2 regions of the Pseudomonas sp. LFM046 genome follow, and region 2 is predicted to be linked to the other one. Evidence: predicted binding sites of a transcription regulator. Region 2 holds the regulator's gene; the other holds the start of a gene.
The links. The regulator FliA, encoded in region 2, starts transcription of late flagellar genes. The targets are predictions, from matches to a motif close to CTAAAGTTTNNNNNNNNNNNGCCGNTAA.
Positions count from the first base shown of each region.

Region 1: TQ98_RS00965 (methyl-accepting chemotaxis protein) is a predicted target of FliA. The motif match lies at 1,171-1,198, and genes of this name have one in related genera.

Region 1 is NZ_JYKO02000001.1:189,047-192,450, reverse strand. Features, by position in the region: gene TQ98_RS00965 (methyl-accepting chemotaxis protein) at 1-1,122, opposite strand, end outside; gene TQ98_RS00960 (chemotaxis protein CheW) at 1,262-1,798, opposite strand; gene pilH (twitching motility response regulator PilH) at 1,854-2,219, opposite strand; gene pilG (twitching motility response regulator PilG) at 2,265-2,672, opposite strand; gene gshB (glutathione synthase) at 2,940-3,404, shown strand, end outside.
Region 2 is NZ_JYKO02000001.1:4,012,389-4,015,792, reverse strand. Features, by position in the region: gene flhF (flagellar biosynthesis protein FlhF) at 1-857, shown strand, start outside; gene fleN (flagellar synthesis regulator FleN) at 934-1,767, shown strand; gene fliA (RNA polymerase sigma factor FliA) at 1,764-2,510, shown strand; gene TQ98_RS18555 (chemotaxis response regulator CheY) at 2,594-2,968, shown strand; gene TQ98_RS18550 (protein phosphatase CheZ) at 2,988-3,404, shown strand, end outside.

The sequences.
Region 1 (3,404 bases), 3.8 Mb from region 2:
CACGGTCGCGGCCACGGTCAGGTCACCGTCGGCGAGGTCGGCGATTTCGTCGAGCAGGCGCAGAATCGCGGCCTGGTTACGTTCGTTCTTCGCCGCGGTTTCCGCCAGTCGGCTGCGGGTGCTCTGCACCATTACCAGGCCGATGAGGATGATCGCGCCCAGGGCGATGGCGCCCAGGAAGTAGCCGGCCAGGGTGTTCATGCCACGGCCAGCGGCCAGGTTCTCGAAGCCGTTGGTCAGGCTGGAGGCCTTGTCCAGCATCGTCTGGGAGCCGGTGAAGATGGTGTTGGCGGATTCACGGACCTGGAACAGTTCGGGGGAGGTTTCGAGGATCTCGTCCACGGAGCCGGATACGAATTCGAACAGCTCGGAAATCTCCTGCAGGCGCTCCAGCGCCTCGGTGTTGGTCACCTTGGAGATGTCCATCGCCGCGTTGCCTTCCAGCATGGCGCTCAGTACGCGGCCGAAGAGGCTGGCGTCGCGGCCGAACATGTCGGCGGCCTGGACCGAGTCTTCGTCACCGGCCAGCACCTTGTTCACCGAGCCGAGGATACGTTCGGCCAGCAGCGACTGGCGCTGGGCCACGGAAACCTGGCTGGCGGGTGCGCCGCTTTCGAGGAGGATGTCCACGACTTCCTCGTACTCGACCTGCAGCTGCGGGATGGTTTCGGCCAGGGTGGCGGCTACCTGGTGCAGGGAGAGTACGGTCTGTTCGCTGGCCAGGATGGCGTCGGCGTTCTTGCGCAGGCTGTCCCAGTCCTTCTGCACGGCGTCCATTTCCACCTTCACCGCGGCCGGTGCGGCCGGCAGGTCGCTGACCTCGTCGCCTTTGAGGAGGACGTTCCAGCGCTTGTCGAAGTCGTTGCGCGCGTCCTTCAACAGGGCGAAGGCCTCGGCCTTGCCCGCGGCGGCTTCGCTGGAGTTCTTGGCGATACGCTGGGAGAGCACACGCAGCTCACCGGCGTGGCTGATGTACTCCTTGTCGTAGTTCGCCTGGGTGTTGAGGTACGCGAAGTTCGCGAACAGCAGCACGATGGAGATGACCAGGACCACGAAGAGTCCGGCGATCAGCGACGTGCTGCGCACCCCGGAAAACAGATTGCCTGTGTTCAGTATTTTCATTATCGGGCCCCCGCCTGGACCAACCACTTGTTCCCATGTAACGCCAAAGGGCCGGCAATGCCGGCCCAACCTTGAAGCCTGGGCCCCGGGAGCTCTGTCCCGATAGCCAGTGCGGAGCGCCAGGCGCCCCGCGTCGAACCTAGACCGCCACCTCGAGGAACGCCTGGTGCTGCGCCAGCGCATGCGGGCTGAATACCAGCCAGGGCTGCTCGCGGTTGAAGACACCGTGGATGAAGGGCTGGATGCTGGCCTCCAGCGGAGGCAGTTCCTCGCTGAAGGCATCCACCAGGAAATGCTGCATGCCGAAGACTTCGTCGACGATCAGCCCGGCGAAGATTTCCTGATGGTCCACTACCAGTACCCGGCGCTGTTTGCGCAGGGGTGACAGTTCACTGCCAAAGAAACCGCACAGGTCCATGATCGGGAGCAGGCGGCCACGGACGTTTGAGACGCCCTTGACCCAGCCTTTCACTCCCGGCAGCGAGGTGTAGCGCGGCTCATGGAGCACTTCGCTGACCTCGCCCATGGGCGCCACGAACCGGCGCTCACCCATGCGAAAGCCGATGCCGCTCCAGCTCTGCACCACCTGCTGTTGCGCAGGCAGCCCCGCGGCCAGCGCGCGACAGCGCTGGTCGATTCCGAAGAGGAGCTGGAAAGGTGTCTGCGAATCCGACATGGCGACCGGCCTTGGCCTGTTTCTAATAGTTATGTTTCAGGGACCGGCGCGGCAATCAGCCGGCCAGTACCGTGTTCAGGGTCTTGATCAGGGTGTCTTCTTCGATCGGTTTGGTCAGGTAGTCCTTGGCGCCTTGGCGCTTGCCCCAGACCTTGTCGGTTTCCTGATCCTTGGTGGTGACGATGATCACCGGGATATGGCTGGTTTCAGCGTCCTTGGTCAGCTGACGGGTCGCCTGGAAACCGTTGAGGCCGGGCATGACGATGTCCATCAGGACGGCGTCCGGCTTCTCCTGGCGGGCAAGGGCCACGCCATCGGCGCCATTTTCGGCCTTGAGTACCTGGTGACCGTGCTTCTCGAGCATCGCGGTCAGCTTGTACATCTCGGTCGGCGAGTCATCAACAATCAGAATACGAGCCATGGTGTTCCCCATACGGAAAGGCTTCACCGGCCTTCAGGCCGGACTTCAGGAGGCTTGCTCCACCGGGGTGAAATCGGGGACGTGAGTCTTGATCGCGCCGAGCAGCTCTTCCTTGCTGAAGGGCTTGGTGAGGTACTGGTCGGAACCGACGATGCGACCCTTGGCCTTGTCGAACAGGCCGTCCTTGGAGGACAGCATGATCACCGGGGTGGACTTGAAAGCGCTGTTGTTCTTGATCAGGGCGCAGGTCTGATAACCGTCCAGGCGAGGCATCATGATGTCGACGAAGATGATGTTCGGGTGGGAATCGGCGATCTTGGCCAAGGCATCGAAACCATCGACCGCGGTGATGACCTCGCACCCCACTTTCTTGAGCAGAGTCTCGGCGGTCCGACGAATCGTCTTCGAATCGTCGATCACCATGACCTTCAAACCCTCGGAATGCTGTTCCATGTTCGCCCTACCATCGCCTCGGTGAGTCGTTATTCTGCTTTATATATGTGCCTGAGGCCCTGAAATCGACGGGCTGCAACCCAATCGTCGGGCCTTTTTAGCACAGTCTCCAGACGCAAGCTACACGGCCCCCGCATCTGCGATTCTTCCCTATTTAGGGAAGGATTTTTCCTTGACCGCAATCAACACCGGCGCCACCCTGAGCGCCTTATCCAACCGGCCCGCCAGCTTCGGCGCGCCCCTTGAAACCTGTTGCGGAGACACCCCATGAGCGTTCGCGTCGGGATCGTCATGGACCCCATTGCGCAAATCTCCTTCAAGAAGGACAGCTCGCTGGCCATGCTGCTGGCTGCCCAGGAGCGTGGCTGGTCGCTGTTCTATATGGAACAGCAGGACCTATACCAGAAAAACGGTGAAGCTCGCGCGCGCATGCGCCCCCTGAAGGTATTCCTCGACCCGGATCACTGGTTCGAACTGGAAGCCGAGGCCGATACCCCGCTGGCCGAACTGGACGTGATCCTCATGCGCAAGGACCCGCCGTTCGACAACGAGTTCGTCTACTCCACGTACCTGCTGGAACAGGCCGAACGCGCCGGCGTGCTGGTGGTGAACCGCCCGCAGAGCCTTCGCGACTGCAACGAGAAGTTCTTCGCCACACTGTTTCCCCAGTGCACGCCGCCGACCGTGGTCAGTCGACGAGCGGACATTCTGCGTGAGTTTGCCGAAGAACAG
Region 2 (3,404 bases):
AGATGCAGAGCCGTCGTCCGCAGCAAGCCAGCCTCTGGCGCCGCCTGCAGCGCATGGGGCTGCCGGCTGATCTCGGCCGCGTCCTGCTGGACAAGGTGGCCAGCGTCAAGGATCCGCGCCAGGCCTGGCGCATGCTGCTGGCGCACCTGGCCCATGCCATCCGTACGCCGAAGGTCGAGCCGCTGGAAGAGGGCGGGGTGATCGCCCTGGTCGGCCCGGCCGGCATGGGCAAGACCACCACCCTGGCCAAGCTGGCTGCGCGCTACGTGCTCAAATACGGCGCCCAGAGCGTCGCCCTGGTGAGCATGGACAGCTTCCGCATCGGCGCTCAGGAACAGCTCAAGACCCTGGGCCGCATCCTCAACGTGTCGGTCACCCAGGTGGACCCGGGCCAGTCCCTGGTCCAGGCCCTGGCGCCCCTGATTCGCAAGCGTGTGGTGCTGATCGATACCGCTGGTCTGCCGGCCAATGATCCAGCCCTCGCCATGCAGCTGGAATCGCTGGCAAGCCGGGCGATAAATGCGAAGAATTACCTGGTCATGGCCGCCACCAGTCAGAGCCAGGTGCTCAAGGCGGCCTACCACAGCTACAAGCGTTGCGGTCTGGCCGGTTGCATCATCACCAAGGCGGACGAAGCGGTCAGCCTGGGTGAAGTTCTGGGGCTGGCTATCGGCCAGCATCTCCCGGTAGCCTATCTGGCCGATGGGCCGCGAATCCCGGATGATCTGCAGGTTCCCCGCAGCCACCAGCTCGTGAGTCGTGCGGTCAGCCTCCAGGCACCGGAAGACCCGAGCGAGGAAGCCATGGCCGACCTGTTCGCCGGGCTCTACCAGAATCCGGCGCGGCGCGCCGGTTGAAGAATTGACAACCGCCCCGGAGTGGGTGGTGCTAGACAGCCAAATGGCCCAGTCGACCTAAGGCAAGGTATTTGAAATGGGTAGTATGCATCCCGTACAGGTGATCGCGGTGACCGGCGGCAAGGGTGGCGTCGGCAAGACCAACGTGTCGGTGAACCTTTCGCTGGCCCTGGCCGATCTCGGCCGCCGCGTCATGTTGTTGGACGCGGACCTCGGTCTGGCCAACGTCGACGTTCTCCTCGGCCTGACCGCCAAACGCACCCTGGCCGACGTGATCAATGGCGAGTGCGACCTGCGCGACGTGCTGTTGCAGGGACCGGGGGGCATTCGCATCGTCCCGGCCGCCTCCGGCACCCAGAGCATGGTCCAGCTGTCGCCCATGCAGCACGCTGGCCTGATCCAGGCATTCAGTGAAATCAGCGACAACCTCGACGTGCTGGTGATCGACACCGCCGCCGGCATCGGCGACTCCGTGGTCAGCTTCGTCCGCGCGGCTCAGGAAGTGATCGTGGTGGTCTGCGATGAGCCCACCTCCATCACCGACGCCTACGCGCTGATCAAACTGCTCAACCGCGACTACGGCATGAACCGCTTCCGCGTGCTGGCCAACATGGCCCACAGCCCGCAGGAAGGTCGCAACCTCTTCGCCAAGCTGACCAAGGTCACCGACCGTTTCCTGGACGTCGCGCTGCAGTACGTTGGCGCTGTCCCCTACGACGAGTCGGTCCGCAAGGCCGTGCAGAAGCAGCGCGCGGTCTATGAAGCCTTCCCGCGCTCGAAATGCTCGCTGGCCTTCAAGGCCATCGCGCAGAAGGTCGACAGCTGGCCGCTGCCGGCCAATCCGCGGGGCCACCTGGAGTTCTTCGTCGAGCGGCTGGTCAGACAGCCCTCCGCGGAATCGCCTGTATGACACCCGCTACTGGACTGCGTATGTACGGCAAGGCACAAGGAAGGGATTCGCAACATGAGCTGATCGAGCGGTATGCCCCGCTGGTCAAGCGCATCGCTTATCACCTGCTTGCGCGCCTGCCGGCCAGCGTACAGGTGGAAGACCTGATGCAGTCCGGGATGATCGGCTTGCTCGAAGCCTCGAAGAAATACGACGGCAGCAAGGGCGCCAGCTTCGAAACCTACGCGGGCATCCGCATTCGCGGAGCCATGCTGGACGAGGTCCGCAAGGGCGATTGGGCGCCGCGCTCGGTGCACCGCAATACCCGCATGGTGAGCGACGCGATTCGTGCAATCGAAGCGCGAACGGGACGTGACGCTAAAGATCAGGAAGTTGCTGCCGAACTTGAATTGAGTCTCGAAGACTACTACGGCATCCTGAGCGACACCTTGGGCAGCCGCCTGTTCAGCTTCGACGACCTGTTGCAGGAAGGGGAGCATGGCGGCGTGCACGAGGACGCCGGTGTCACCCAAATCTCACCTTCCCAAGATCTGGAAGAAAACCGCTTCCAGGCCGCGCTGGCCGATGCCATCGCGAACCTGCCGGAGCGTGAGCGCCTGGTGCTGGCGCTGTATTACGACGAAGAACTGAACTTGAAGGAAATCGGTGAAGTGCTGGGGGTCAGCGAATCGCGGGTCAGCCAGTTGCATAGCCAGTGCGCGGCACGTTTGCGCGCGCGGCTCGGCGAATGGCGCGCGCGCTGAACGGCACACCGCTTTCAGATTAGAACGGCGCACCCGGCAAGAGGGGCGTTTGGGACTGTACGGAGGTTGACTTGGACAAGAACATGAAAATCCTCATCGTTGACGACTTCTCGACGATGAGACGCATCATCAAGAACCTCTTGCGCGACTTGGGTTTCACCAATACCGCCGAAGCCGACGACGGCACCACGGCCCTGCCAATGCTGCACAGCGGCAACTTCGATTTCCTCGTGACCGACTGGAACATGCCCGGGATGACCGGCATCGACCTGCTGCGTGCCGTCCGCGCCGACGAGCGCCTGAAGCACCTGCCGGTCCTGATGGTGACTGCCGAAGCCAAACGCGACCAGATCATCGAGGCGGCCCAGGCCGGCGTGAACGGCTATGTGGTCAAGCCTTTCACCGCTCAGGTCCTGAAAGAAAAAATCGAGAAGATCTTCGAGCGCGTCAACGGCTGACACCGGCCGCGAGGGCACCATGGACCAGAATGAATCCCTGTTGGGCGACTTCGAGTCGACCCTGAAAGTCCGTGCGCGGGAATTGGTGGAAAGCCTGGAGAAGGGCAATTTCACCGACGCCGTGCAACTTATCCACGAACTCAATCACGTCCGTGATCGTGGTCTGTACCAGGAAGTGGGCAAGCTCACCCGCGAACTGCACAACGCCATCGTCAATTTCCAGATCGACCCGCACCTGCCCCATGCCCAGGAAATGTCGCAGATCGCCGACGCGACTGATCGCCTGTCCTACGTGGTGCACATGACCGAGAAGGCCGCCAACCGCACCATGGACCTGGTGGAAGAGAGCGCGCCGCTGCTCAACGGCCTGAGTGACGAGGCCCAGCAGCTGGGTGAGGAGTGGGGGCGCTTCATGCGTCGGGAAATCGGCGCGGAC